Regions from separate parts of the Pelosinus sp. sgz500959 genome, predicted to be linked through region 1. Evidence: predicted binding sites of a transcription regulator. Region 1 holds the regulator's gene; each other region holds the start of a gene.

What was found. Region 1 encodes HrcA, which represses chaperone genes, less so after heat shock. Its sites were predicted from a motif close to TGTTAGCACTCNNNNNNNNNGAGTGCTAACA; they were not measured.
Region 2: htpG (molecular chaperone HtpG) is a predicted target of HrcA. The motif match lies at 1,814-1,844, and genes of this name have one in related genera.
Region 3: groES (co-chaperone GroES) is a predicted target of HrcA. The motif match lies at 8,893-8,923, and genes of this name have one in related genera.

The regions. Positions count from the first base shown of each region.
Region 1 covers NZ_JBGJZL010000003.1:381,992-392,791, forward strand. The annotation lists gene spoIIP (stage II sporulation protein P) at 39-1,109, shown strand; gene ACAN52_RS06680 (hypothetical protein) at 1,170-1,562, shown strand; gene lepA (translation elongation factor 4) at 1,640-3,436, shown strand; gene hemW (radical SAM family heme chaperone HemW) at 3,446-4,585, shown strand; gene hrcA (heat-inducible transcriptional repressor HrcA) at 4,689-5,717, shown strand; gene ACAN52_RS06700 (TCP-1/cpn60 chaperonin family protein) at 5,780-7,366, shown strand; gene grpE (nucleotide exchange factor GrpE) at 7,384-7,953, shown strand; gene dnaK (molecular chaperone DnaK) at 8,071-9,900, shown strand; gene dnaJ (molecular chaperone DnaJ) at 10,088-10,800, shown strand, end outside.
Region 2 covers NZ_JBGJZL010000006.1:77,145-87,944, reverse strand. The annotation lists gene htpG (molecular chaperone HtpG) at 1-1,766, opposite strand, end outside; gene ACAN52_RS10975 (TAXI family TRAP transporter solute-binding subunit) at 2,190-3,158, shown strand; gene ACAN52_RS10970 (DUF1850 domain-containing protein) at 3,177-3,731, shown strand; gene ACAN52_RS10965 (TRAP transporter permease) at 3,763-5,700, shown strand; gene ACAN52_RS10960 (amidohydrolase family protein) at 5,759-7,126, opposite strand; gene ACAN52_RS10955 (NRDE family protein) at 7,322-8,089, shown strand; gene ACAN52_RS10950 (rubredoxin-like domain-containing protein) at 8,181-8,516, opposite strand; gene ACAN52_RS10945 (APC family permease) at 8,828-10,672, shown strand; gene ACAN52_RS10940 (hypothetical protein) at 10,679-10,800, opposite strand, start outside.
Region 3 covers NZ_JBGJZL010000011.1:90,430-101,229, reverse strand. The annotation lists gene rbsB (ribose ABC transporter substrate-binding protein RbsB) at 1-790, shown strand, start outside; gene ACAN52_RS16895 (N-acetylmuramoyl-L-alanine amidase) at 983-2,071, shown strand; gene ACAN52_RS16890 (GerMN domain-containing protein) at 2,071-2,661, shown strand; gene thiL (thiamine-phosphate kinase) at 2,873-3,868, shown strand; gene tsaE (tRNA (adenosine(37)-N6)-threonylcarbamoyltransferase complex ATPase subunit type 1 TsaE) at 3,884-4,360, shown strand; gene tsaB (tRNA (adenosine(37)-N6)-threonylcarbamoyltransferase complex dimerization subunit type 1 TsaB) at 4,342-5,049, shown strand; gene rimI (ribosomal protein S18-alanine N-acetyltransferase) at 5,046-5,495, shown strand; gene tsaD (tRNA (adenosine(37)-N6)-threonylcarbamoyltransferase complex transferase subunit TsaD) at 5,596-6,639, shown strand; gene ACAN52_RS16860 (histidine kinase N-terminal domain-containing protein) at 6,788-8,209, shown strand; gene ACAN52_RS16855 (ANTAR domain-containing response regulator) at 8,212-8,793, shown strand; gene groES (co-chaperone GroES) at 8,965-9,252, shown strand; gene groL (chaperonin GroEL) at 9,462-10,800, shown strand, end outside.

The sequences.
Region 1 (10,800 bases):
TGATGGAATCATCAGCTAGGTGTCCACAGGAGGAAAGGATGTTAACAAGGCGTGTGCGGCATCAGGCGAAAAAGATAAAATTAGTGAAAAAGATAGTCTTTAGTCTTATCATTTTCTTGTTCATATATAGTGTGATATGGAGATACGGCGGCTTATCGGAGGAAGTACTACCAGTAAGTGCTAATGGGAGTTTGCAGCCAGAGCAATATACAGTGCTGCAACTTCCAAAATGGCGAGATGTATTATTTTCAGGTATTCCTAGATTGATTGGTTCTGCAGGGACAACGATCGTTGGCATGGAGAAAAAAGAAAATCAAACACAACAATTTTTGCGCGATACAATGTTATTTTTGACTAATATTGATATTAAAGATATACGCTCTTTATTACAGGCTGAAATTCCAGTTTTAGTTGGTGTCAAACCAGTCATCCAAACTGTAAGTGCCATGAATTTCCCTAATTTTCCTAAGTTTGAAATGGTGCAAAATACACCAAAGGATAAGCCTTTGGTCGGTCTTTATTATACACATACAGCGGAGTCTTTTGTTCCTAACACGGGTGCGACTCATCGACCTGGTGGACAACGGGGTGATATCGTAAATGTAGGAGAAGCATTGGCTAAAAGATTAGGAACCTATGATATTGCTGTCGTGCAAGATACTACAATTCATGACTATCCAAGTTTTATGAAAGCCTATGGCGCATCAGAAGTCACTGTGAAAAAAATGCTGGCAGAGAACCCATCTCTTCAGATGATTTTTGATATTCATCGTGATGCTGAAAAACGAGAAAACTATATAGCGACAGTGAATGGTGTGCAGGTTGCCAGAATGATGATTGTTGTTACGACAGGACAACAAGGATTGGTTCAGCCACACTGGCAACAAAATCATGCCTTTGCAAAGCTGATTGATGCTAAAATGAATCAGCGTTATCCTGGAGTTTCACGTGGTATTCGTATGGATGATTGGCGGTATAACCAACATCTTCATCCGCGAGCTTTATTAATTGAGGTTGGATGTCAGGAAAACACAAAAGAAGAAGCAGAACGGGGTATTGAGTTATTGGGAGATATTGTGGCTGAAATTATTGCAGAGAACAAGCAATAAGGTAAAAGATGAAAACTCATACTCTTGTGTAAAAGAATTTCAACTGTAAGAGGTGATAATGTGTTTTCTATATTAGATTATCGGGATAGTATGATTATTTTTCGTGGTTTATTGATTTTGACGGTCTTTATATTAATCGGGGTAGGGGTGGCGGAAAGGCAACTCAATGGTTTGACACAGCGACAAGAAAATGTACTGGCTTTTTCTATTGCCTATGACCCAAGTGGCATTTATACAATTTATATTAGCGGGTCTGCTTATCAACTAAGTGCTTTATATCCAGTAGGCGAAATTATAAATAATGATCGTAATGTCACGCTAAAAACAACTCAGCATCGTATTGTCATACCCAAATATATAGAACTGGATTGCAGGAAAGAACTCATGTTACTCGAATTATATATAAAGCAAATTCAAGAAAAAATAAATGTTTATGATAAGGCATTTAGGTAATGCTTGCAGGTGTCTGGTAGCAGGTGATATAATCAATACCAGTAATTATTTGTCTATAGTTTAGAGGGGAGGCTTTTATGAAAACCAGTAATATCCGCAATTTTTCTATAATTGCTCATATAGATCATGGAAAGTCTACGCTTGCTGATCGGTTGATTGAGTATACAGGTACTCTCTCGTCTCGGGAAATGGAAGCTCAGGTTTTGGATCATATGGATCTTGAACGGGAGCGTGGAATCACGATCAAAGCTCAGTCAGTACGATTGTCATATACAGCTAAAGATGGGGAAACCTATATGCTGAATTTGATTGATACGCCAGGACACGTTGACTTTACCTATGAAGTATCACGCAGTTTGGCAGCCTGTGAAGGTGCGCTTTTGATTGTTGATGCCGCTCAAGGGATTGAAGCACAAACTTTAGCCAATGTGTATTTGGCATTGGATAATGATTTAGAAATTATTACAGTCATCAACAAAATCGATTTGCCAAGTGCCGATCCAGATCGTGTTAAGCAAGAGGTTGAAGATGTCATCGGTCTCGATACTTCTGAGGCGGTGCTCACAAGTGCCAAAACAGGTATTGGCATTGAAGAAGTATTAGAAGCCATTGTGAAGAAAATTCCACCACCGAAGGGTACCGTTGATGAACCACTGTGCGCTCTGATTTTTGATTCTCATTTTGATGCCTATAAAGGTGTTATTGCTTATGTTCGGGTGATGAACGGCACAATTAGACCAGGTATGAAAATGAAAATGATGGCTACCAATAAAACCGTTGAAGTCACTGAAGTCGGTGTTTTTAAACCTAACATGGCCAATGTAAGTGAACTTGGTCCAGGTCACGTTGGTTTTGTCGCTGGTAGTATTAAAAATGTAAAAGATGTAAGAGTTGGCGATACCATTACAGACGCTGATAAACCTGTAGCACAGGCTTTGTCTGGTTATCGTAAGGTCACGCCTATGGTATATTGCGGCTTGTACCCAGTGGATACTTCTGATTATGATATTTTACGAGATGCTTTAGAAAAGTTAAAATTGAATGATGCATCCTTAGTATTTGAACCTGAGACATCCATCGCTTTAGGTTTTGGTTTTCGGTGTGGTTTCTTAGGACTTTTACATATGGAAGTTGTTCAAGAACGATTGGAACGAGAATACAATCTTTCACTCATTACAACAGCACCGAGTGTTATTTATAAAGTCTTTAAAACGGATGGCGAAATTTTTGAAATTGAGAATCCGTCGAAATTGCCGACGCCTCAAGAAATTGAACACATTGAAGAGCCTTATGTCAAAGCAATGGTCATTGTGCCCAATGATTATGTTGGCGTGGTTATGGAGCTGTCCCAAGAAAAACGTGGCGAATTTAAGGATATGAAGTATCTAGATACAACGAGGGTCATGATTACTTATCATTTACCATTAAGTGAAATTATTTATGATTATTTTGACCGATTGAAATCTGCTAGTCGTGGTTATGCATCGTTAGATTATGAACTCATTGGCTATCGGGCATCTCAATTGGTGAAACTTGATATTTTGTTAAATAGTGAAATTGTCGATGCCTTATCCATTATTGTACATCGAGAAAAAGCGACTTATCGTGGACGATTGCTCGTAGAAAAACTAAAAGGCATTATCCCGCGTCAAATGTTTGAAATTCCCATTCAAGCAGCCATTGGTAATAAGGTTATTGCCCGCGAAAGTGTACGAGCTATGCGAAAAGATGTATTAGCAAAATGTTACGGTGGGGATATTAGCCGAAAACGTAAATTGCTTGAAAAGCAAAAAGAGGGTAAAAAACGCATGAAACAAGTTGGTAGCGTAGAAGTTCCTCAAGAAGCCTTTATGGCCATATTAAAGATTGATTAAAGGTGATGAATGATGAAGATTGGTTTATATATTCATATTCCCTTTTGTCAGCAAAAGTGTTTATATTGTGATTTTCCGTCCCATGCCAATCTGACTCACTTATATCAGCCTTATGTTGCCGCCTTATGCCAGGAGATTTCTGGCATAGGCGGCGTTTTATCAGGTGATATTGTTGATAGCATCTATATTGGCGGTGGGACACCTACTGTTTTATCAGCAAAATCTTTAGGACAAATCTTGCAACATGTTCATACACATTTTTCTGTTGCTAAAACTGCTGAATTTAGCATTGAGGCCAACCCAGGTACAATCGATAAAGAAAAGTTATTGGTATTGCAGGCTGGTGGTGTAAACCGTATTAGTTTTGGGGTACAAACTTTTTCTGATCCATTATTATCGTCCATTGGGCGTATTCATTCGGCTGCTCAGGCAATTGAAAGCGTTAAAATGGCTCAACAAGTAGGTTTTAGCAATATTAACGTTGATCTAATGTATGGATTGCCTGGACAAACGATTCAGCAACTTGAGGATAGCATTCTTAAAGCCGCGGAACTTAATGTGACTCATATTTCAGCTTATGGACTGAAGGTTGAAGATGGGACTCCTTTTGCCACCTTGCAAGATGAAGGGACACTGATGCTGCCTGACGAAGATGAAGATGATGCCATGTATGAATTGACGACTCAGCTGCTGCCCCAAAAGGGGTTCAGAAGGTATGAAATATCTAATTTTGCAAAAAATGGTTATAAGTGTACTCATAACTTGAAATATTGGCAGTATCAGCCTTATATAGGGGTAGGGGCTGCCGCTCATTCTTTTTTCAAAAAAGAGCGGCTGGCGAATCAGTCGGATGTTCTTTCTTATATCGAAACGATTGCAAGTGGTCAGTTGCCGATCAAGGTTCGTGAAGTGCCTGAAATAAGGATTGCTATGGCTGAGTATGTATTCTTGGCCCTGCGGACTGTGACAGGTTTGTCTGTGGAAAATTTTAATCAATATTTTAGCGATGATTTTTTTGGACAATATAGTCATGTGATCAAAACATTAATTGAGAAAAAACTTATTATCGCAACTGAAAAAGAGATCTATTTGACACCAATTGGCATGAAATATGGCAATATTGTATTTGGCGCATTTTTACCAGAATAAATTATGTGATTAGATCTTGACATTCGGGCGCAAGAGTGGTATTTTTTTAGTAGGCGTTAGCACTCTCTATGAGAGAGTGCTAACAATAGGAGGTGGAATTTGCATGATGGATAAGCGAAAACGCAATATTCTTCAAGCTATTGTTGATGATTATATTTCCACCGCTGAGCCTATTGGTTCTCGGACGATTGCACGTAAGCATGCTCTGGGAGTAAGTCCAGCAACCATTCGTAATGAAATGGCTGATCTTGAACTATTAGGCTATATTGAACAGCTTCACACATCATCAGGACGAATTCCTTCTGCTAAGGGTTATCGATTTTATGTAGATTCCTTATTAGAACCAACGCGAATATCTGATAAAGAAATTGCGTTGATTAAGAATTGGTATCAGGTTAAGACTCGTCATGTTAGCGAAGTTTTTCAAGAAACAGCTAAAATTTTATCAAATATGACCAATAATATTTCCTTGGTTGTTGCGCCGCAAGTATCTCAATGTGTTTTTAAGTATCTGCAATTTCTGCCTTTTGATGAATGTCGGGCACTAATCGTTGTTGTGACTGACACAGGTTTTGTTGAAAATAAGATCATCAATATACCAGAAGGCACTACTTTTAAAGATTTGGGACATATTGCTGAATGTATCAACAAACGTTTAACTGGGTTGTCTTTTGATAAAATTACAACTGCCGTGCTAAAAGAAATACAAAAAGACATCGTGATTGATGCTGAGTTATTCGAGACTGCAATGGAAATATTAAAGCAAGCTTTGGTTGTAGAAAAAAATGAACGCTTGTACCTTGGTGGCACGACTCAATTACTCAGTCAGCCTGAATTTAAAAATATCGATAAAGTAAAAACTTTTCTTGGTATGTTGGAAGAAGAACAATTGTTATGCGATATTTTGCAAAAACAAGATAATGATGGTGTCATTGTAACCATTGGTGGTGAAAATCAATATAGCGGTATACAAGACTGTAGTATGGTGCAGGCTACTTATCGCATGGGTGGTCAAGTAGTTGGGACAGTAGCCGTTTTAGGACCCACTCGCATGGATTATGGTAAAGTAATGTCCGTATTGGAATTTATGCATCAACATTTGGGAGAAGTACTCAAAAAATATAAAGTCTAGAGTTAGGTATTCCTAACTCTAATATACATATAATAAAGCTATAAATTTGGGGGTAGCCACAGATGAAACTGAAACAAGGTGGTAGTGGTTCGGAGGCTGATGAAAGCCTGGCGGCATTAATGACAAATGCCAATGCAGTCAGAGCCATCACAGCGGCTGTTGAAGGGACAATTGGTCCTAAAGGGCTTGATACCATGTTAGTCGATTCTGCCGGTGAAGTGATTATTACCAATGATGGTGTGACGATTTTAGAAAAAATGGAAGTCAATCATCCTGCCGCTAATATGTTAATTAATATCGCGAGAGCTCAGCAAGCTGCTGTGGGCGATGGAACAACAACAGCGACAATTATGGCGGGCGGCCTAGTCAGTGAAGGTGTTAATCAAGTTCTGCGAGGTGTCCCTATCGCTCGTGTGATTGAAGGCGTCAAGTATGGTATCGCTTGTGCATTAGAACAGATCAAAGAACATGCGCGTGGGATCAAAGATGTCAGCGATCCTATTTTACATCGTATTGCCATGATTGCTGGCCGTGAGTATGAAGATATTGCTGATCTTGTTGTCAATGCTGCTCGTTTAATCGGTTTTGAAAAATTGTGCGAACAAAATTTTAAGCTATCTGATATTATCATGGCAGAAGAAGGCGCCGATAATGAAGTTTTTATGGGTGTGATTATTGACAAAAAGCGCATGAATCAAGAAATGCCGCTATTTGCTAGCGACGCTAAAGTTCTCATTATTGATGATGCTCTTGAGCCTGAAACAATTGAGGATGAAGCCTTAAGTACAGAAGCAGGATTCAATCTTTATCGAGAGTTGCAATATGAATTTAAGGATAACATCTGTAAGATCCTTGAACTTGGTGTTAACGTAGTATTAGTAGATCGAGGCGTTCACGCAATGGCAGAAGAAATACTGACAGATGCAGGTGTTATGGTCATTCAACGTATACCTGCTGAAGATTTACGTCGGGCTGCTGAACATGTGGGAGCGCGCATGATCAAACGTACTGGACTTAAAAAAGAATTGAATGAGATTCATAAATATTTAGGTACCGCAAAGACTGTCTATGAGGATGAAAATTTAGAACATATTCGCATTTTGGGTGGAGCTGGTAAGCCAATGGCTACAATTTTAGTCGGTGCTGCCACAGCAGAAGTCGTTGGCGAACGTCAACGGATTGCAAAAGATGCAGCTTCAAGTGTTCAGGCTGCTGTTAAAAGTGGCTATGTACCTGGTGGTGGTTCCATTGAAATTGCGATCAGTCGTCAAGTTGAAAGTTTGCGTGGAAATGTCAAAGGGATGTCAGCTTATGGCGTGGATTGTGTAACTCATGCTCTAAGGCGTCCGTTGTCCCAAATTGTTGAAAATGCAGGCTATAATCCTTTAGAAAAAGTCGAAGAAGTTGTGGCGGCCCATGGTAGTCAGGGCGTAGATTCCTTAGGTATTGATTGTGATACTGGTGAAATCGTTGATATGCTAACACTAGGTGTGGTTGATCCTGTGAATGTAAAGCTACACGCAGTAAAAGCAGCTGGTGAAGTCGCTATCGCTATTTTACGGATTGATACAATTATCAAAATGAAAGTTGAAAGCGGGAATAACGCTAAGACGGGGGTCAACAAACTAAGTGGGTTGACACAATTTTAAAATATGGAGTGATAGATTTGACCAAATCAACAGAGAAAGAAACAAGTAATGTGGAAGTTGATTCCATGAATGAAGCCGTAGAAGAAGCTGTAGAAAAAACTTTTGAAATTTTAGATGGGGATGATGTTGTTAAGCTGCAAGCTGAGCTTGTTGTTCAGCAACGTTTAGTTGAAGAGCATAACGATCGCTATAAGCGTCTACAGGCAGATTTTGAAAATCTTAGACGAAGAACTCGTCAAGAAAAAGAAGATTTATCTATGGTTGTTGCACAAAATATTCTTTTAGATTTACTTCCAGTTGTTGATAATTTTGAAAGAGCTTTAGGCAGTGCTGGAACCCAAGATGCGGCAAAAGTATTGATGGGTGTAGAAATGATTCATCGACAGTTTATCCAAGCTTTAGAAAAGTGTGGTTTAACGACTGTGGAAGCTCTTGGACAACTTTTTGACCCACAAAAACATGAAGCTGTTATGAGAGTAGAAGATGAAACTCAAGCTGATGGAACTGTGGTTGAAGAACTTCAAAAAGGCTATGCTGTACGCGGTAAAGTCATACGTCCAAGTATGGTAAAAGTTGTAGGAAATTAAACAAGTCGTTCTTAACTGGAATCAACAAGTAAAATGCGATGTGATTCCGTAAGATATAGGTTATACAGAGCTTATTTTAGGGTATAAAATTTTATATATTTCGAGGAGGAATAAACAATGTCAAAAGTAATTGGTATAGATCTTGGAACAACAAATTCATGCGTAGCAGTCATGGAAGGTGGCGAACCAGTCGTTATTGCGAATGCAGAAGGTGCTAGAATTACCCCTTCCGTCGTAGGTTTTTCAAAAACTGATGAACGTTTAGTTGGACAATTAGCTAAACGTCAAGCTGTATCCAATCCTGACCGTACAATTAGTTCCATCAAACGCTACATGGGTACAGACCATACAGTAGCAATTGATGACAAAAAATATACACCACAAGAAATTTCTGCTATGATTTTACAAAAACTTAAAGCCGATGCAGAAGCTTATTTGGGCCAAAAAGTAACAAGAGCCGTTATCACTGTACCTGCATATTATAATGACAGCCAACGTCAAGCGACTAAAGATGCTGGAACCATTGCAGGTCTTGAAGTACTTAGAATTATCAATGAGCCAACTGCAGCAGCCCTTGCTTATGGTATTGATAAAGGCAATGATCATACTATACTTGTATTTGACTTAGGTGGCGGTACCTTCGACGTATCTATTTTAGAATTAGGTGAAGGCGTATTTGAAGTAAAAGCTACAAATGGTAATAACCGTTTAGGTGGCGATGACTTTGATGAGCGCATTATGAAATGGTTTATTTCTGAGTTCAAAAAAGAAAATGGTATTGATTTGTCCAAAGATCGTATGGCTGAACAACGTTTACGTGAAGCAGCTGAAAAAGCAAAAATTGAATTATCTGGCGTAATGACAACAAATGTTAACTTGCCATTTATTACAGCTGATCAAACTGGTCCTAAACATTTAGATCTTAACTTAACAAGAGCTAAATTTGATGAATTAACTGCTGATTTAGTTGAATCAACGATGGGACCAACTCGTCAAGCAATGAGCGATGCTGGCTTATCACCTAAAGATATTGAAAAAGTAATCTTAGTCGGCGGATCAACTCGTATTCCTGCTGTACAAGAAGCGATTAAAAAATTCTTAGGTAAAGAACCTCACCGTGGTGTAAATCCTGATGAATGTGTAGCTGTAGGTGCTGCTATCCAAGCTGGTGTACTTGTTGGTGAAGTAAAAGACGTATTGTTACTTGATGTAACTCCTCTATCCTTAGGGATCGAAACATTAGGTGGCGTATATACTAAAATCATTGAACGTAATACGACAATTCCTACATCCAAGAGCCAAACGTTCTCAACTGCAGCTGATAACCAACCTTCCGTTGACATCCATGTTCTACAAGGTGAACGGGAAATGGCTGCTTACAACAAAACATTGGGTCGTTTCGAACTAAAAGATATTCCTCCAGCACAACGTGGTGTTCCACGCATTGAAGTTTCCTTTGATATTGATGCCAATGGTATCGTTCATGTATCTGCTAAAGATTTGGGAACTGGTAAAGAACAAAACATTACCATTACCTCTTCAGGTGGCATGAGTAAAGAAGATATTGAACGTATGGTTCAAGAAGCAGAAGCTCACGCAGCAGAAGATAAAGCACGTAAAGACGAAGTTGAAACTCGCAATAATGCTGATTCTTTAGTATATCAAGCTGAAAAAGCGATTAAAGATGCAGGCGATAAAGCTGATAAAGATTTAGTTGCAAAAGTACAAAGCGCTGCCGATCAATTGAAAGAAAGCCTTAAAGGCACTGACAATGAAAAAATCAAAGCAGATACTGAAGAGTTGACTAAACCATTATATGAAATGACAGCTGCTATGTATAAAGAAGAGCAAGAAGCTGCTCAAGGACAAGAAGGAACTCAAGAAGCTCCTAATGGTGAAAAAATTGTTGATGCTGAGTATAAAGTCGTCGATGACGAAAAAAAATAAGTCTTAGTCGGTAAAATGAATTAACATATGTTTGGCAGGGAGGTTTTAATTCCCTGCCAAATACTATATAATTGATAGCTGAGGTTGTTTAACCGCCAAAACACTCTATCACTCTTGTGATACTGTGTGTTTTTGTGGTTCAACTGTTTTTCTGTTTAGAAATATAAAGTGTTTAGGATGGTGTAATGTGAGTAAGCGTGACTATTATGAAGTATTGGGCGTTAATAAGAATGCGTCTGATGATGAAGTGAAAAAAGCATTTCGTAAAATGGCTCGTAAGTACCATCCAGACGTAAACCGCGATAATCCAGAGGCTGAAGCGAAATTTAAAGAAGTCAATGAAGCCTATGAAATTTTATCCAATCCTGATCGGCGTGGACAGTATGACCAAATGGGACATGCAGCCTTTGATGGCAGTGGCGGCGCTGGTGGTTTTGGTGGATTCGGCGGTGGCGGCGGCGGTGGTTTTAATGATATATTCGACATGTTCTTTGGCGGGCAGGCAGGTTTTGGCGGTCGTCAAGCGGGTCCTGAAAAAGGTTCTGACCTACGTCATGACATGGAGATTAGCTTTGAAGAAGCCGCTTTTGGGGTGGAAAGAGAGATACCAGTCGGTAGAACTGAGGATTGTAAAACATGCAGTGGCTCAGGTGCGGCGGCTGGAACTCATGCTGAAACTTGTAGTCAGTGTAAAGGAACAGGACAAATACAAGTGGCTCAAAATACGCCTTTTGGCCGGATGATTAATACACGGACATGTGATCGTTGTCATGGTGAAGGCAAGATTATCAAAACGCCATGTAAAGATTGTCGTGGAAAAGGTACAACCCGCGTAAGTCGTAAAATAAAAGTTAAAATTCCTGCGGGGGTAGATAATGGTTCAAGATTGAGAGTCACTCA
Region 2 (10,800 bases), on a different contig from region 1:
AGAATTCTACTTGCTTTATACATACTTTGATTCATTTCAGATAAGATTTGTTCCATGGACAAGCTGATTCCTTTATCATCGCTGACAAGGCAGACTGCACTGGATTTTAATCGATTACTAATCTTGACATCAGCGATTTTTCCAGTGAGCAGATCTTTGATAGCTTGAATAAGTGTTTCATTTTCTTTATAGATGGCTTCTGTATTCTTTTTCGCTTCGGGAGAATCGATGTCATCTAAATTTAAATCGCCACGACTAATGGATTGGAATTTTTTATCACCGTATTCTTTTAAGGCATCAATCGTAAATTCATCAACTTGATCAAAGAGATACAGAACCTCAATATTTTTTTCTTTTAGGAGTTCCATTTGTGGTAATCGTTCCACTGATGCTTGGTCTTTACCTGTTGCATAATAGATGACCTTTTGATTTTCGGCCATCCGCCCAGCGTAATCAGCTAACGTTGTTAACGTATCACTTGCATGGGAAGAGGAGAATAATAGTAAATCTTTTAATTTATCACGGCTGCTATAATCGCTATAAGCACCAATTTTAAGAGCTCTACCAAATTCTTTCCAGAATTTCTCATATTTAGCACGATCTTTAGATAAAATATTTTCTAAAGTTTTTAAGACACTTTTCTCAAGATTTTTACCAATTAGTTTTAATTGTTTGCTGTGTTGAAGAATTTCCCGGGAAATGTTCAAAGAAAAATCAGGAGAATCGACAAGGCCACGCACGAATCGTAGATACTCAGGAAGAAGGTCTTGGCAGTTATCCATAATGAAAATATGTTTGGAATAAAGACGAATTCCCGACGTTGATTTTTGACTGTAAAAATCAAAAGGAGCGCGGGATGGGATAAAGAGTAAAGAGGTGTATTCTACAGTGCCTTCAGCTTTGGAATGAACGATTTCCATTGGTTCTTCCCAATCGTGGAAAAGGTCTTTATAGAATAGTTGATATTCTTCTGTTGTGATTTCGTTCTTATTGCGAGTCCACAAAGGAGTCATTGAGTTTAGAGTACGAATTTCTACAGTTTCCGTAGCTGGTGCATCTGGAATTTCATTGCCATCAGCATCAAGAGGTTTTTCTTCTTTAATGAAATTCATTTTAATTGGATAGCGAATATAGTCAGAGTATTTCTTGATTAAATTTTCAATCGTGTATCGTTCTAAAAAGTTTTCGTCGGGACGACTTGTTGCACGGAAGTCTTCGTTGAGTTCAATAGTGATCGTCGTACCGCGTTTTTCTTTTTCACATTCTTCGATGGTATAAGTTCCGTCACCTGCAGATTGCCATTTAACACCTTTTTCTTGTCCAGGTGCCCGCGTAACCAAAGTCACTTTATCAGAGATCATGAAGGCTGAATAAAAACCTACACCGAATTGACCGATCAATTCATTATCATTTGTTGTTTCTTTTTCCTTTAATTTTTCAAGAAAACTTTTTGTGCCTGATTTAGCAATTGTTCCAATATTTTCCACAACTTCATTGTAAGTCATACCAATTCCGTTATCTGAAATTGTCAACGTATGGCTAGCTTCATCGGGAACAATAAAAATTTCAAAGTTACTATCTCCTTCAAGTAAGTCTTGGTTGGTTAACGATTCAAAACGGAGCTTATCAATGGCATCAGAAGCATTAGAAATAAGTTCACGTAAGAAAATTTCCTTATTTGTATAAATCGAATGAATCATCAGGTCCAAGAGTTGCTTGGTTTCAGCTTGAAATTCTCGAGTTTCTTTGTTAATGATTTGCGTCATATGTAGAGTCTCCTTTTCATTTTAAAGTGATTTTAGGTGTGAAACGTTGTTAGCACTCTCGTTGTATGAGTGCTAACTTTCTTTATATCATACCGCGATTAGCTTGTGAAATCAATCTTTTTTGTAGTTGAATTTATAGAAATCTATCGATTACATGAAAGATTCTTAACAAGAATTATCGAGGATGGGATTAGAGGGCTGAGCAGTGTTGTCTAAGAAGTAAGGGATATTTTTTGATAAACCAATCATATGGATATATTCTTGGTATGTTACGCGTAGTATGTAACATTCTAAAAATCAAAGAAATTAAAAAAAAGTTATCAAGGCGGAATATATTATTAATAATGGAATATATGGAAATAATGAGACTTGGATTGCACTCATTGCTTTCTAAGTTTTATAGAAATATGGAGGAGGTTAAGTATGAAGAAGCTATTTATCCTTATGATGGCTTCAATTCTCGTAATGAGTTTATTGATCGGTTGTGGTAGCCAAAAAGCAGCTGAACAGAAAGCTCCGGAGAAAAAATTTATTAATATTGCGACAGGTGGTACAGCTGGGGTTTACTATCCTCTTGGTGGTGCGATCGCTGAAATACTGAATAAAAATGTTCCTGGTATTAACGCTACGGCTCAAAGTACAGGAGCATCTGTAGCCAACATTAATATGCTTAAAGATGGTAAAGTTGAATTAGCCATGGTACAGAATGACACAGCTTACTATGCTTTTAAAGGCATCGAAATGTTCAAAGATAAACAAGTTGCCAATATGAGAGGAGTGGCGACTCTTTATAATGAAACCATTCAGATGATTGTGTTGGAAGAGAGCCCTATTAAAACTCTTAATGATTTGAAAGGGAAAAAAGTGGCCGTCGGTTCAATCGGTAGTGGGACTGAGGCAAATGCTCGTCAAATACTAGAGGCTTATGGTCTAGCATATACTGATTTAAATCCTCAATATCTTTCTTTCGGTGAAGCTGCTAATGGCTTAAAAGATGGTAATGTTGATGTTGCTTTTGTAACGGCAGGTGCTCCGACTGCGGCGATACAAGATATTGCATTTCAAAAGAAGATTAGATTACTTCCTGTAGAGGCTGACAAAGTAGATGCTTTGATTAAAAAGTATCCTTTCTATGCCAAGCAGCTAGTAAAAGCCAATACCTATCCTGGTCAAACAACAGATATTGAGACGGTAGCAGTGAAAGCTATGTTAGTTGTTCCAGAAAATCTTGATGCTGATATTGTTTATAAAATGACAAAAGCGATTTATGGAAATACTGATCGACTGAAAGCTGCTCACAAATTAGGTGAAGGTATTACAAAGGAAAGTGCTTTGGAAGGAATGCCAATACCTATTCATCCAGGAGCTGAAAAATTCTTTAAAGAAAAATAAGATTTAGGAGAAAATAAAATGCCGGGACTGTTTTTTGTACCCGGCATTTTATTTAATATAATAATGAAGAAAGTAAGTATGGAAAAAACACTTCTGACCATTTTTATTTTTCTGATTTGCATGATGCTTTATTGGTGGTTTCTTCCCTTAAAAGTTGTAATCGAAACAGAGTCGGGCATTGTACTTTCTTTGCCAACGTATCCTGAAGATTCTTTTAGTATTCGATTTATTCACTCAGTACACCAAACGCCGGTTTGGGAAAATTTTGTTGTAAAAGGAATGGATCAGCTCGTCCTTGCATCAACTGAATATCGATCTTATGGTGTTGGGATGCCCTCTTTGCCTTCGGAAGGTGTATTTACGCAACTTGCAGATCGATTTATGTTAACAAATTTGAATCGTTCTTTTAAAAAGATACCAGTCAGGGTCGGACCAGAAGGGAAATTGTCATTCATTCATCGGGAGCAGGAATACCCTCTTTACCAATGGTTTGATTCTGGAACCTTAGTAAACATAAACATTCGTTATGATTATTGGTGGTTTATTTCTCCGTGGTTTACTCAGAGACTATAATATTCTTTCAGAACTAAAAGGAGTGAGTCAATTGGCAGTCGAAGAAGAAAAACAGTTTGATGCAGATGAAATACTTAAAGAATTTGATTCAGAGGCTGATAAACGTATTTTAACTGGATTTATTGGTCGAGTTGTATCAGCCATTGCAATTTGTTTTACCCTTTTTCAATTATACACTGCTTTTTATGGTGTTCTTGATGCTCAGTTGCAACGGGCTATTCATTTGAGCTTTGGTATGGGGCTAATTTTTTTGTTATATCCAAGTCGCCGTTCTTGGTCTCGGACAAGTATACATCCTTTTGATTTGTTACTTGCCATTCTCGGTGCAGCAGTTCCTATGTATGTTGTCGTCACTTATCATCAACTTGTATTACGTGCTGGATCGGTAACTGACCTTGATTATGCAGTTGGAACTCTCGGAGTTTTAATGGTAATCGAAGGATGCCGTAGAGTTGTTGGCAAGCCGATGGTCATTGTTGCCATATTCTTTATTGCTTATGCTTTTGCTGGACCTTACCTTCCTGATATTTTAGCCCATCGCGGTGTGAGTCCAGCGGATCTAGTTGCACATTTATATTTTACAACAGAAGGTATTTTTGGAATACCTCTGGGTGTTTCATCAACTTTCATCTTTCTATTTATCTTATTTGGAGCTTATTTAGAGTCAACAGGATTGGGAAAATTTTTTATTGATATCGCTAATTCTATTGCAGGATGGGCTAGTGGCGGCCCTGCAAAAGTCACTGTTTTGGCTAGTGGTATGATGGGAACCATATCAGGTAGCTCAGTAGCAAATGTTGTAGGAGTTGGAAGTTTCACGATACCCATGATGAAAAAATTGGGTTATGACAAAGAATTTGCTGGTGGGGTGGAAGCCGCTGGATCTACAGGCGGTCAAATTATGCCACCGATTATGGGAGCTGCCGCTTTTCTAATGGCTGAATTTATTGGAATTCCTTATCTGGATGTCGTGAAAGCGGCTGTTATACCAGCACTTTTATATTACACTGGAATTTGGATCGCTGTTCATCTTGAAGCTAAGAGAAAAGGTTTAAAAGGTATCCCACGCCATGAATTACCAAAATTAAAAGAAGTTTTTTTGAATCGTGGTCATCTTGCGTTACCTTTAGTTGCCATTCTATATTTGCTTGTAGATGGGCAAACTCCAACTAAAGCTGCCCTGTGGGGGATTTTGATAGCCATTCTTTCGAGTGCATTGCGCAAATCCACTCGTATGAAACCTCATCAACTCATTGAAGGATTAGAAAAAGGTGCAAAAGGTATTTTAGGAGTACTTGTTGCCTGCGCTACTGCTGGTATTATTATTGGCGTTGTAACAAAAACTGGAGTAGGACTAAAACTGGCTGGAGGACTTATTGAACTGGCTGGTGGTATGCTGCTCCCTGTTATGTTTTTCACCATGATTACCTCTCTCATTCTAGGGATGGGGGTGCCGACAACAGCCAATTATGTAATTACAGCAACCATTGCCGCACCCGCATTAATTCAATTGGGCGTTCCCATTATAGCGGCTCATATGTTTGTATTTTATTTTGGTATCATTGCTGATATTACGCCTCCCGTTGCTTTAGCAGCTTATGCTGCGTCAGGTATATCTGGCGGAAATCCCATGAAAACAGGAATTATTGCATCCAAGCTGGCAATCGCTGCTTTTATTGTTCCTTATATGTTTGTTTACGCACCAGTACTCTTAATGGTTAAAGCCACTCCCTTTGAAGTTGTCATGGCTGCTATTTCTGCTGTGACTGGTATGTTTGGATTGGGAGTAGCCATGATTGGTTATTGGTATACAAAGGTAAATGGAGGGGTACGGGTTATTGCCTTTATAGGTGGATTAATGCTCATTGAACCAGGTCTATTGACTGATATGATTGGTATTATGCTACTCATAGGCGTTTATTTTATTCAACGTAATAAGTTAATTGCAAAGAAAAAGATAGCTGTGTAGATTGAATGGTAAAAGCCGAGCAGCTTTACAATAATGCTGCTCGGCTTTTATTATTAGATTAAATTTGATAATCATACACTGGTTTATGACAGCGAACGGCTTTACCGCCTCGTGGATTGATGATTTCACCTTTAGCAAGGATCAATTGTCCATTGATAAATACATAATCAATTCCTTCAGGGGAGGCATTTGGATGACCGAAAATTGCCTTGTCATTAATCGTATGGATATCAAACACGACAATATCAGCATCCATGCCTTCTTGAAGTCGTCCTTTAGTTGTAAAGCCAAGTGTATCAGCGGGTAGCAATGTCGCTTTGCAAATCGCTTCCATAAGATTTAATTGATATCTTTCAACAACCATTTTTCTGAAATATCGAGGAAAGCTGCCAGCAATTTGTGGATGGCCTTCTCCAGGGGCATAGGTCCCTGTATCGGTAGAAGGCATGGCATAAGGATGATTAAGTGCCATATAGATTTCTTCTTCAATCCCTGTAAAAACAACCACAGCAGCATGAGGATCATTGGCACGTAGATCACGATAAATATCCATATTCAATCGTTGACCATTATATTTGCCTGTGATGACTAAAATATCTTCCAGTTTCCACCCGTTTAACTCCATATATTCTTCGTTAAAAAGAACTGCGCTGATATGAGTTGCCCACTCAGTATACATACCGCTGTCAAACCGGATGTCAATACCGTCGGTCCGTGCCTTATTGATAACGGCAAGTGCTTCATTCATAACTCCCGTTCCATATTGATATACAAGATGGGATATTTGGATTCTTACTCCCGTTTGTCTGGCAAGAGAGATGACTTCAACAAGTGAATACATATCAATACCAGTGAGCATACGAGTATCTACTGCGACGATTCTTCCATAACGAGCAGCAATTTTACTCAGATTGATGATTTCATCATCGGAAGTACCAGGAGCGTAGGCAAGTCCGAGTGATAAACCACAAGCGCCTTCCTCAAAGGCTTTCTCTACCAGATATTCCATACGCGATAACTGTTCTGGTGTGGCAGGTTTCAGAGGATCAGTAGCACCGACTGCATCACGCAAACTGATGGAGTGACCAATGAGTTCAGCTTGATTAATAATAAATCCTTCTTTTTCTTGTGCTTCAAAGAATGAATTAATATCAAGAGGACTGAGGCCGCAGTTACCACCAACGGTCGTTGTAATTCCTTGCCTTAAAGATAATTCTCCACAATAATCATCCAAATCAATATGTCCATGCATATCTATAAAACCAGGGCAAACGACCCTGTTGGAAGCATCAAATTCTTGGGTGCCGTGGATTTCGTCAGTTGTGATTACTGCAATTTTCCCTTGAGATATACCTACGTTACTCACACAGCGAGTGCGTGTCTCTGGGTCAATGATCAAGCCATTATGAATTACGATATCAAACATCTTTTATCACCGCCTATATATTACAAAAACAATGAGCTACTATAGACTCCGATTGCTCTTTGTATGATAAATTGTATCATACTTATTGTAAAGTTTCTTCGAATATTATAAAAACTTGCTGTGGGCCAAAGTTTTACATATAATAGTGACAACATAAGATTTACGGGGATAGAACGAAGAGAGGGATGATGTAAAATGTGTTTAATTTTATTTGCCTATCAACATCACCCGAAATATTCCTTGATTGTAGCTGCAAATCGAGATGAATATTTTTCAAGGCCAAGTGCCCCAGCTGAATATTGGTCAGATCATCCCCATGTGTTAGCTGGGAGAGATCTCAAAGAATTGGGGACTTGGATGGGGATTACCATTGATGGAAATTTTGCAGCTTTAACCAATTATCGCGCCCCATCGAATCAATCGGCCACTGCTTTATCCCGCGGTCACCTCGTTAGTGATTTTCTTTGTGACAAACATTCGCCAGCCCAGTATTTAGAGTCAGTTGCACAGAAGGCTAAGCGGTATAATGGATTTAACCTACTTGTTGGCGATGGACAATCCCTATGGTATTATGGTAATCGCCAAGAAAAAGTACAACAAGTTATGCCTGGTATACATGGAATTTGTAACCATATACTCAATACACCTTGGCCTAAGCTTGAACAGGGGCGTCAACAGTTGGCACAGTGTCTTACTCAAGCAGATGTATGTGAAGATGATTTGTGGAATATTTTAAGCAACCGTCAAAAAGCTGCTGATGATGAACTGCCCATGACAGGAGTCGGACTAGAATGGGAGCGTACCTTATCTTCTATTTTTGTAGAAGGGCTAGAATATGGAACTCGTTCTTCGACCATACTACTAGTGGGATATGATGATTCTGTTAAATTTGTAGAAAGAAGCTACCATGCATCTTTAACTTCATGGCAAGAAGTTTCTTATGAGTTTAAAATCAAGCCTTAATTTGAGGAAAACTTGTATTACTCCACTCAAAAAGAAACAGGGATCTGTCTGAATAGACAAATCCCTGTTTCTTAAAGAAAATGCTAATTTATTACCATTTTCCTTTGCCAATGTGGCCTTCAAGTTCGGCCTTAGCACGTTGTTTAATAACATATCCTTCAGCAACCGCTTTTTGAAGGATGCTCACACAGTTTGGATCAAGGTTCAGTTCGATTCCTTCAAGGGACAATTTAATGATTTTATCAGTTAATGCAATGATTTCCATGTGGATATCATTTGTTCTTTCTGATTGATAAACTTTATCAGCAGCTTCAGCTGATAATTCTACAAATTTTTCGCTACCCGCTCCGCATTTTGGACAGGTGTCGTAAGGACCTTCTCCTTCATGCATAAAGTTACAGACGCTACATTTAAATAATTTTTTCATAGTTGCATCTCCTTTTGATATAATAATATTCTAATTATAGCGAAAATTAGAATATTTTGCAATAATGATTATTATATTTATAATATAATAATCATTATCATTAAGAAATAATTTTAAATAATAATAAAATGTAAAAAGAGAAATTTACATTTTATTTATTTTTATTGGTGACAGGGGAATGATATAATGATTTTGAAAAGGATTAGTGATAGGTTAGGCGTATATAATGTCGTGTAATAATGATATAGGCCATATTATGTACTATCCTAGGAACCAAATATTATTTAGACCATATGGAGGTAAAATCAAACTTGATTAGAATTATCCGTCGTCTTATTATTGGGAAGCCCCTTCATAATGAAGAAATGATGCATGAACGGCTACCAAAATGGAAAGCTCTATCTATTTTTTCATCGGATGCATTATCTTCGGTTGCATATGGACCAGAACAAGCTCTGATGATCCTAGTCGCTACACAAGGGGTTATGGCGTATGGATATTTGTCTCCAGTCATTATGGCAGTATCAGTTCTTTTGGTGATTGTCGCCTTGTCTTATGTACAAGTTTCTAAAGCCAATCCCGACGGTGGTGGTGCGTATGCCATAGCTAAAAAGAACATTGGTGAACTTCCAGCCTTAGTAGCCGCTGCCGCAGTATTTGCGGATTATGTTCTAACGGCAGCTGTTAGTGTGGCAGCTGGTACTGCAGCTATTGTGTCTGCATTTCCTGAACTAAGTGGGAAAGAAGTCGGAATCGATTTAATGGTCTTATTTTTTATTCTTATGTTGGTTAATTTGCGTGGTATACAGGAGTCATCCAGTATATTTGTATATCCTACTTATGCATTTTTATTAGGTATGATTGTACTAATTACCACAGGTATTTATCAAGCCTTTACTCATGTTGACACAATTATCCCAGTGGCATCATTGGATCGGCAGCCTTTGGATATGGCAATGTTATATATTGTATTAAGGGCATTTGCTAATGGCTGTAGTTCCATGACCGGTGTGGAAGCAATTGCCGATAGCGTACCTCTATTTAAAAAACCAGAAGCACATAATGCTGCAATTACTACATACTGGATGTCAAGCATCTTAGTGGCGATGCTTGCTGGGATTACCTTTATGATGATGCATTATCATGTAATGCCTTCTTTAGCAGAAACCGCCTTATCCCAACTTGCAGAGCATATTTTTGATCGGTCATTTTTCTACTATTATATTCAGTTCACGACGATGATTGTATTGTATCTGGCAGCCAATACAGCATATAATGGTTTACCCATACTCCTATCGATTGTTGCTAAGGATGGATATTTGCCACGATATCTTAATTCTCGGGGAGAACGGCTTACTTTCTCCAATGGAATTGTATTGCTCACCCTTGCGGCAGCTTTATTAATTATTGTTTATGGCGGAAATATTGAACACTTAATTTCCTTGTATGCGATTGGAGTATTTGTATCTTTTACCATTGCTCAATTCAGTATGGTCGTTCATTGGAGACGGGAGAAGGGATTAGGCTGGCAGGTACGAGCCATTGTGAATGGTATTGGAGCTTTCGCCACTGGTCTGGTTGTAATAATTATTACTTTAACCAAGTTTACTCATGGTGCATGGGTCGTATTAGTATTTATTCCAGTGATGGTTTTAGCATTTAAAAAAATTCGAGCCCACTATGATGATATGGCAGAACAACTCCATTTGCCACTGGAAGAAAAAATAGAAGATGATGATACAATTGCAGTGAGAAATTATATCATTGTACCGATTTCATCACCAACACGAGTGGTACTTGAATCACTGAAATTTGCCAAAACACTGAGTGCAGACATTATAGCCCTCCACATTGCTAAAGATGATGAAAGTGCTACTAAAGTCCAAAATAAATGGGAAGAATGGAATCCTGGGATTGATCTGGAAATTGTCCATTCCCCTTATCGTCTCACCATCCAACCACTACTCGATTATGTAGACGATTTACAAAAGAAGAAGAACCAGCAAGACTATATTACGGTGGTCATCCCTGAGTTTGAGACGAAGAAATGGTGGCATAGACTACTACATAACCAGACGGGATGGATATTACATGCCATGCTTGTTTTAAAGAAAAATGTAAGTGTAATAACGATACCGTATCATTTAGACAAGTAGAGAATTTCAATATAAATGTTGTTGTAATAATCTTCCATCTATCGTATAGTAGCCTGGATGGTATGTGACTCGACCATTTTTGGTCAAGTGTACATACCTGCCATCAGGGGTTCTACCTTTTAATGTAC
Region 3 (10,800 bases), on a different contig from region 1:
ATTAAATAATCCGTTTTTTGTAGATTTGCGTGATGGGGCTAAAGCCGCTGCTGATGCCAATGGAATGGAACTTATTGTTATGGATGCTCAAGATGATGCATCTAAACAATTGGCAAATATTGAAAATTTGATTCAACAAAAAGTGAGTGTTATTATCGTAAATCCAGTCGATTCTAAAGCCATTGTAGCAGCGATTGAAGCTGCTAATAAAGCTAATATTCCAGTGATTACCGTAGATCGCGGGGCTGCTGGCGGACAAGTCGTAAGTGCGATTGCCTCTGATAATGTTGCTGGTGGTAAGATGGCAGGTCAATTTATCGTTGATAAACTAGCTGGTAAAGGTAAAATTGTTGAACTAGAAGGAATTCCTGGAAGTTCCGCTGCGAATGATCGGGGTAAAGGATTCAATGAGGCAGCTAAAGCTGCTAGCGGTTTGACTGTAGTAGCAAAACAACCAGCTGACTTTGATCGTGCTAAAGGCATGAAAGTTATGGAGAATATTTTGCAAGCTAATCCAGAAATTAATGCTGTATTTGCTCATAATGATGAAATGGCATTAGGCGCTTTAGAAGCAATTAAATCTTCCAAACGTACAGGTGTTATCGTAGTTGGTTTTGATGCCACTGCAGATGCAGTAAAAGCAGTAAATGATGGTACATTGAATGCAACTGTAGCGCAAAAACCTAAAGATATGGGTAAAATTGCAATTGAAACTGCTAAAAAAGTAATTGCTAAAGAAAGTGTACCAACAACGATTCCTGTAGCTCTAGAACTTGTAGTAAAGAAATAATAATGACAGTAAGGTCAACTATATAAATCGTACAAAAAATCAGGAAAGCTGACAGCTTTCCTGATTTTTACTTCTTATTTAGCCTAAAGTCCTGCAGGGATTTTGTCAGGAAACGCGAATTCTATCCAAATACATGATAAGAACAAAGAATATGTATAGACAAATATGTAGTAAGATATGGAGGTGTTATAATTGCATCGTATAGTTCTAAGTTTATTGTTATTGTTAGTGTTTATGGCACCGCAGGCCGCTGTTGCAGCAACTCTAAATGGTAGTAGTAGCTCTGTAGCGAAAGTGGAATTGGCTAATGTACGCTGGCAAGTACATACAGATGCCGTGGAAGGGACGAGCAGGTTGCGGTTGGTCATTGACACAACAGGTCCTGTTAAAATAAGCAGTGTACTAAGTGAAAAGCCTGGCCCTCAATTGATGATTGATGTTAAAGATGCAGTTTTGGGTAAAATCGATCAATCAGTGGCTTTAGATGGACAAATTGCTGATAAAGTCACTTTTAGCAAAAAAAATATATCGAGCAGCCAAATCCTTGTAGATTTATCCAATATGATTGAGACTAGTGACTACAAAGTATTTACCTTACCGAGTAATGCTGAGAGTAATAAAAGCTTTCGCGTCGTCATAGATATTAATAAACCTGTACCTAAAGTAAATTATAATTTTACTCCGGGATTAAAAGGTAAAGTCATTGCCATTGATCCTGGGCATGGTGGCAGTGATTCTGGTGCGATTGGTTCGAATAAAACTCAAGAAAAAACAATTACCTTGGCAATAGCTCAAAAAGTTCAGAATTTGCTTGAAAAAGCAGGCGCTAAAGTGTTGATGACAAGGCAAACTGATGTTGATGTCTATGGGCCTGGTGCCAGTGCCACGGATGAATTGCAAGCTAGAACAAAAGTAGGCAATTTGAATAAAGCCGATGTCTTTGTTAGCATTCATATCAATGCTTTTTCCAATCCTTCAGTGGGTGGTATTGCCACTTATTATTACCAGAAAACAGGGTATGATGCTATGCTAGCTCAAAATATCCAAGATAATTTAGCAAATTTTGGCATATCTCAAGATCGGGGAATTAATGCGGCTGGATTTTATGTTATAAAACGCACAACAATGCCAGCAGTATTAACTGAATTGGGCTTTATATCCAATCCTGATGAGGAAAAGATGATGAATACTCCTCAGTTTCAGCAACAGATGGCACAAGGTATTGTTCAAGGCTTAGATGGGTTTTTTACTCAGGCAGCTAGAAAAGGAGGTGGCTCCTGATGGTTGGTACTCGAAAGTTGTTAGGGATGTTATTTATTTTATTAGGAATGTTAGTTGGGGGATGTGCTCAGCAAGGTTCTCAGTCTCCAACACCTCCGGTTGATGCGGGGAAAAATGAGCAACAACAAGGAATTGTACCAGGGAGTCAGAGTAACCAAACTGCGATAGTCAATCAGGAAAAGATGGTAGTAACGGTGTATAATGCAACGAAAGATGCTACGCACTTAGTAGCAGAAAGTCGTGTCGTTCCTAAGAATGATCATCCAGCGCAGACGGCAATTGAATCATTAGTCGCAGGGACGAAGAATACAGATTTAATTGCAGTCATGCCCAAAGGGACAAAATTACGAAATATCTCAGTTAAAGATGGGATTGCATATGTAGATTTTAATGAGAACTTGATTAAAAATAATACTGGTGGCTCAGCATCAGAGATGCTATTGGTTGCTGCTATTGTGAATACATTGACAGAATTTCATAATATACAAAAAGTACAAATTTTAGTTGAGGGTAAAAAAATTGATAGTATCTCAGGACATATGGATATTGGTGAACCTCTCAGTCGTTCTGAGAAAATAATAAAAAAATGACGCTCAAACAGCAGTCCATAGTGGACTGCTGTTTTCGATTACAAGTAAGGGCAACTAAGACTTTGGTCTGCGCTGAGGCTTGACCGAGGTCAAGTTTTCTTTATCAATACAATTTTTTTTTATAGATATGGCATACTAGAAAGGCAGGATTTTAGCGAGAAGGAGCAGAACCATATTATATTTATAGTGATGATTGGATGGTGTAACAAATATGCAACTTGAACAATTAGGGGAATTTGCCTTGATTGACCTGATAAAACAAGATACTATTAATAAACCTGATAGTGTAATTGTTGGTATCGGTGATGATGCCGCTGTCCTTAATTCTACTCCAGGACAATTGCAATTGGTAACAACGGATATGTTAGTTGAAAAAGTGCATTTTGATTTAGGGACAAGCACTGCTTGGCAACTTGGATATAAAGCGATTGGGGTAAATTTAAGTGATATTGCAGCTATGGGTGGTATACCGCGAAATATTGTCGTTTCAATTGCTTTGCCAAAAGAGTTGCCAGTCGACTTTGTTGTCAATTTATATGATGGAATGAAAGAAATTTGTCGTGAATTTGATGTCAATATTGTGGGGGGGGATACAGTATCGAGCCCTCATGGATTGATTATTAATGTGACAGTTATTGGTGAAGTCGATCCGAAACAACTTCAACGACGTTCAGGTGCTCGCGAGGGTGAGTTAGTTGTTATTACTGGAACTTTAGGAGATTCTGGCTGTGGGCTGGATTTGTTAATAAAAGGAAATTGGGAAGGGTATGAGTCTGCTGCGCTTCTTGTGGAAAGGCATCTCATGCCAAAGCCACAGGTTCACATAGGTCCTTTGCTTGCTGCATTTGGTTCGACAAGTATGAATGATATTAGTGATGGTCTAGCAAGTGAAGTGAATGAAATTGCTCTTGCTAGTCATGTCGGTATGCGTATCTATAGAGAAAAGATTCCACTATCGTCTGAACTTCGGACTGCTGCTGCCTTACTTGAAAAATCACCAGTCGAGTATGCTTTATATGGGGGGGAGGACTATCAATTGTTGTTTACAATCCCGCCTGAACAATTTAACCAATTAGTAGAAGCTGATATTGGAGTTCCCTTGACTGTCATTGGTGAAGTTATTAACCAGAGTCAAGGGACATTACTTGTAGATCAGGATGACCAAACTTCTAAACTTGAAGCAAAGGGTTATAATCATTTTCGTTAGGGGGATTCATTTTTTATGTTGAATTTTAAATCAAATTCGCCAGAAGAAACAGTTGCATTTGGACAATCGCTGGCAAAAGTATTGGGGCCAGGTCAGGTTATTTGTCTCGCCGGAGATTTGGGGGCAGGCAAAACTTTATTAGTGCAGGGATTATCGAGGGCGCTTGGGATAGAAGATGCAGTCACGAGTCCAACGTTTACGATTTTGAATGTATATGAATCAAATTTTCCCATTTATCATTTTGATTTATACCGTTTAAATTATGCTGAAGAATTATTTGATATCGGTTTTTATGAATATACAGAAGCTAAAGGATTATCCATTATTGAATGGCCTGATAAATTTCCAGAGGAATTACCTAATGAATATTTATGGATCGAGATAACAACCAATGAAAATATAAATGAACGTATTTTTCATGTGCGGGCGCGTGGCGACGTTTATGAAAAGATCTGTGAGGAGTTGAAAAATATATGCCCATTCTTGCAATAGAAACAGCAACCTTGGTATCAAGTGTAGCATTAGCGACTGCCGATACTCTGCTCGCTGAAATTACATTACAAACTAAAAAAACACATTCAGAACTATTAATGCCCCACATTGCAACAATTTTAGAAAGTGCTGGGGTAAAAAAATCTGAACTTAAGGCGATTGCAGTCAGCATTGGACCTGGTTCTTTTACCGGTCTTCGAATTGGATTGGCTACTGCTAAGACTCTAGCTTATGCCCTCAATATACCGTTGATTGGCGTACCTACCTTGGCAGCAATGGCTTATGGCTGTCCGACTCCTGGTGTAATCCTGGCACCTATGCTCGATGCACAAAAAGGTAATGTATATCAAGCTTTATTTGAATGGAAAGATGGCCGCATGCAAGAAATTATGCCAGCAACTGTTATGGAAATTGGTGAGAGTCTAGCGAAGTTAGCTCAATATAAGATCCCTGTAGTATTGATGGGAGAAGCCGCAGTGCTGCATCGTGAAAAAATTAGTCAAGCAGGCAATCCTTTATTGCTAGCAGCTCCTCATGTGATTATTCAAAGGGCAAGTAGTGTGGCGGGTCTCGGGCATATGCTCATTGAGGACGGCATAGAACATGATGTAATGGCATTAGAACCTCTATATATTAGACGATCCGAAGCCGAAGTTTTGTGGGAACGTCGTAATGGAGTGAGTGTATGACCTTAGCGACTATACGTAGGATGAATGAATTTGATATTGATGACGTGCTTGCAGTGGAGGAACAATCTTTTACAATCCCTTGGTCTCGGGCAGGTTTTGTTGCTGAGATGAAAAATGAATTATCACATTATCTGGTTATGATAAGTGATGGTCATATTATTGGATATGCAGGTATGTGGCTCATCGTTGATGAAGCTCATGTTACAAATGTAGCGATTATTCCTCAATATCAAGGACAAAAACTTGGTGGAAAATTAATGGCCGCATTAATTCAACATGCGAAAGAGCGGGGCGCTTTGAGCATGACACTTGAAGTACGCACATCCAACCTTGTGGCCCAAGGGATGTACGCTAAATTTGGTTTTGTTGCACGTGGTGTACGAAAAAAATATTATACTGATACACAAGAAGATGCCGTAATTATGTGGTGCGATCACTTAGTATGAGAGATAAAAAAAAGCGCCACTTTCGTGGCGAGTAGGGTGATTGTTGATACTTATAATATGGAATCCATCGATAAGTTGTTACAAAAAGGAGATCAATATTTTGCAAGATGATGAACAAAAAAACTCTAAAGCCTGTTTAATTTTAGCCTTAGAAACCAGCTGTGACGAAACTTCAGCTTCTGTGGTGGCAGATGGACGTATTATACTATCAAATGTGATTTCGTCTCAAGTACCAGTCCATCAAAAATTTGGAGGCGTTGTACCTGAAATTGCCTCTCGTAAACATATCGAAAACGTCATTCCAGTAGTTGACCAAGCATTGCATGAGGCGGGCGTGACGTTAAAGGATATTGCTGCTATTGGTGTAACACATGGTCCTGGATTAGTAGGAGCTCTACTCGTGGGGGTCTCAGTTGCTAAGGCCTTATCCTTTGCTACTGATATACCTCTTGTTGGCGTTAACCATTTGGAGGGACATATTTTTGCTAATTTTTTATCTCATATTGAATTAGAGCCACCGTTTATGGCTTTGGTCGTTTCTGGAGGGCATACCTCACTCGTCCATGTTAAGGGGTATAATGAGTTTGAACTATTAGGACAAACTCGTGATGACGCAGCTGGTGAAGCTTTTGATAAAATAGCACGTGTTATGAAATTACCTTATCCTGGTGGGCCGTACATTGATCGTTTAGCAGAAACAGGCAATCCAGAAGCCATTGCTTTTCCACGAGCGTTAGCTGGACGGGATAATTTCGAATTTAGTTTTAGTGGGCTCAAATCGGCAGTACTTAATTATATAAATAGTGCCGTTCAACGAGGGGATGAAATAAATAATGCTGATGTAGCAGCGAGTTTTCAGGCCGCTGTTGTCGATGTACTCGTCAGCAAAGCTTTACAGGCGGCTCAGCGATGTGGCGTGAAGCAAGTTGTATTGGCTGGTGGTGTTGCTGCAAATAGTGGGCTGAAGCGTAAATTGCAGAATGAATGTACACGGGCAGGTCTTACTTTATATTATCCTGACATTATATTATGCACAGATAATGCAGCCATGATTGCATGCAGGGCTTATTATCAACATTTGATTGGTGATCATGCTGATCTGCATTTAAATGCCATACCATCTTTAAAACTGGGGAGTAAATAGTATAATAAAGTAATTAGATAAAGGTATTTAGCAAAAACAAGGGATTTTCTCAAAGTAAGTTGAATAATAATGGTAATATGATTTCATTACGGTTATATTGGCAGTATAGGAATCTAAATAAACTTGTTAGTTTTGGCTGGAGGTATATATGGTAGTAGCAGGAGATATTTGCCGGAAGGTAACCCCGTTGGCCCCGGCTCAAATAGCAGTATTGGATAGTATTTGTTCTATACTCGGTTTGGCAAGTGATTTAGCTCATGCCCAGGTTACAGTATATGCCCATACGTGTACTGAAAAATCCTTGGTCATTGTAGCCCAAGTTAAGCCTAATACTAGTTTTGTACAACAGAAACCTAATTTGCTCGGAACAATTGTATATGCACCAGAAGAACCTCTTGTTTGGCGAACGATGACTACAGGAATACCCATTCGTGGTCAGCGAGAGTGGGCAGTGGGTATGTGGATGGAGATGCAAGTTTATCCAGTCCGTGATGCGAGCGGTAACGTAATTGGAGTTGTCAGTTTTGAAACTAGTATGGAAGAAGCGAAGCTTGTAGATCATCAACTTCTTGTAGAAACGGCTCAATTGATGCTTGCTACAGTGAAAATTCCAAGCAGTAGTAAAATGTACCGTTCCTTATCGGCAAGTGATGGTATTCTTATTGTTGACGAGCAAGGAAAAATTATTTTTGCTAACTCAACAGCTGATAGTATTTATAAAGTACTAGCTGTTGGTTGTATTGTTGGACGACGTATCTATGAAAGGCAAGCCCATATGAATCTTGTTCAAAGAGCAATGTCGAGCCAGCAGGCATGTGAAGTAGAAATCGTAACAGGGAAAATGACACTCGTACAAAGAGCAATTCCAGTTATTTTGAATGGAGTTACAATCTGTACAGTTGTCATCTTGACCGATGTAACTGAACTGAAAAAGAAAGAGAAAGAATTACTTATCAAATCTGCTGTCATTCAAGAAATCCATCATCGAGTGAAAAATAATTTACAAACCATTGCAAGTCTCCTGCGGTTGCAGGCGCGTCGTACGACATCCCAAGAAGTAAAAGCTGCTCTTCAAGAAAGTGTGAATCGCATATCGAGCATTTCTGTTGTTCATGAATTTTTATCACAGCAGGATGCTGAATTTATTGATGTAGCAGAAGTCACTAAGAATATTTTAGAACTCGTGATTCAAAATATGCTAGAACCTGACTTTGATTTGCAAACCCGTTTTAATGGTCAGACGGTCATTTTTCCATCTGAGCAAGCCAGTAGTTTGGCACTCGTTATTAATGAATTGATACAAAACTCAATTGAGCATGGCTTTATTGGTAGACGGGAAGGTCTCATTGGAGTTGAAATTGCTACCTTACCTAATTCATATAAAATTGAAATCTATGATAATGGAATTGGTATGCCTTCCAATTTTAATCCCCAGACATCCAATAGTCTTGGACTGCAAATTGTCCGTACACTGATTGAAAGTGATGTTGGCGGTAGTTTTGAAATGTATAATGATAATGGTACTCGTGCTTGTATTATAATTCCCCGTAAGGTGGAGGGAGTCGTGTAAAGATGGAATCTTTGAGAATTATAATTGCTGATAATGAATCGATTATCAGAATGGATTTAAAAGAAATGCTTGAAGAAGCCGGGCATATTGTCATTGCTGAAGCACCCAATGGTGCTAAAGCAGTGGATTTAGTGCGTACTCATCGGCCTGATCTTGTGATTATGGATGTTCAAATGCCTGAAATGGATGGTATTACAGCTGCAAAAATAATTTCTAATGAAAAAATTGCTCCTGTTTTACTTCTCACTGCTTTCAGTCAAAAGGATATTGTAGAGAAGGCGCAAGATTCAGGAGTGTTGGCTTATTTGGTTAAACCTGTAAAGGAAGCTAATTTGTTTCCAGCCATGGGAATTGCTGTTTCTCGTTTTCAGGAATTCGCTGAACTCGAACAAGAATTAGAAAATGTCAAAAGTTCTTTAGAAACGCGAAAAATTCTTGATCGGGCTAAAGGCATCTTGATGGATGCATATAGTTTGAGTGAAACAGAAGCCTATCGACGGATTCAACAGTATAGTATGAGTAAACGTAAATCAATTAAGGAAGTCGCTGAAGCTATCGTGGGGGCCGCAAAAAAGAAAAATTAATGTCTAAATAAGGTTTTTTCATAAAAATTTATAAAAAAACCTTATTTTTCTTGGGAAACACTTGCTTTTTGCTCTTGAATTTTATATCATGAAATAAGTGATTAGCACTCTCTACTAATGAGTGCTAACAACAACGTTAGTAAATTATACATCATAAAGGAGGTTACTTCGATGATTAAACCATTGGGTGACAAAGTAGTCATTAAGGTTCTTGAAGGTGAAATGAAAACAAAGAGTGGTATCGTATTACCTGATACTGCGAAAGAAAAACCGCAGGAGGGTGAAGTTGTTGCCATTGGTACTGGTAAAGTATTAGAAAATGGACAACGTGTGGCTTTTGATGTAAAAGTTGGCGATAAAGTCATTTTCTCCAAATATGCTGGTGCTGAAGTGAAATTTGAAGGACAAGATTATCTAATCGTAAGTGCTGAAAGAGATATCTTGGCAATTGTAGAATAATAAAATGATCTAAATGAAGTTGAACATAAAAGCTTTGATGAGGGACTACTACCTCCCATTACAGCTAAATAGTCAACTTTTAGGATTTAAGTTGGTATAAAGATTCTGGTGAGAGACTACTACCTTTCATTAGAACGAAACAGTTAATTTTCACTGATAAAAGTGGAAGTATTAGAATTTGATCAATATAATTAGGAGGCTTACATACAATGGCAAAACAAATTTTATTTGATGAAGATGCACGTCGCGCTCTTGAAAGAGGCGTAAATGCTCTTGCTAATGCAGTAAAAGTGACACTTGGACCTAAGGGCCGCAATGTTGTTCTTGATAAAAAATTCGGTGCTCCTACCATTACTAATGATGGTGTAACAATTGCTAGAGACATTGATTTAGAAGATCCGTTTGAAAATATGGGCGCGCAATTGGTAAAAGAAGTTGCGACTAAAACGAATGATGTTGCTGGTGATGGTACAACTACTGCTACACTTTTGGCACAAGCCATGGTTCGTGAAGGTATGCGCAATGTAGCTGCAGGTGCTAACCCTATGATCATTAAAAAAGGTATTGAAAAAGCAGTTAAAACTTTAGTAGAAGAAATCAAAAAATCATCTCAAAAAGTAGAGACAAAAGATGCAATTGCACAAGTTGCTTCAATTTCTGCAGCAGATGAAGAAACTGGCAACTTGATTGCTGAAGCTATGGAAAAAGTAGGAAAAGACGGTGTTATTACTGTTGAAGAATCCAAAGGAATGGGCACTAGCCTTGATGTAGTAGAAGGTATGCAATTTGACCGCGGCTACATTTCTCCTTATATGGTAACTGATACTGATAAAATGGAAGCTGTTCTTAATGATCCTTATATCTTAATTACTGATCGTAAGATTAGCGCTATTGCTGATTTGTTGCCTACATTAGAAAAAGTAGTACAACAAGGTCGCGAACTTCTAATCCTTGCTGAAGATATCGAAGGTGAAGCATTAGCTACTTTGGTTGTTAACAAACTTCGTGGTACGTTTAAAGCTGTAGCTGTAAAAGCTCCTGGTTTTGGCGATCGCCGCAAAGCAATGCTCGAAGACATCGCTGCGTTAACTGGCGGTACTGTTGTAACTGAAGAAATTGGTCGTAAGCTTGACACTGTTGAACTTGTTGACCTTGGCCGTGCTCGTCAAGTTCGTGTTTCTAAAGAAGAAACTACGATTATTGATGGTGCTGGTGATGTTACGCTTATCAAAGCTCGTGTTAGCCAAATCAAAACTCAAATCGAAGATAGTACTTCTGATTTCGATAAAGAAAAACTTCAAGAACGTCTTGCTAAATTGGCTGGCGGCGTAGCTGTTATCCAAGTTGGTGCTGCAACTGAAGTTGAACTAAAAGAGAAAAAATATCGTATTGAAGATGCACTCAATGCAACTCGTGCAGCTGTTGAAGAAGGTATCGTAGCCGGTGGTGGTACAACTTTCATCGATATTTTACCTGCTCTTGATGGTATTAAAGCAACTGGTGATGAATTGACTGGTGTTAATATTGTACGCCGTGCAATTGAAGAAC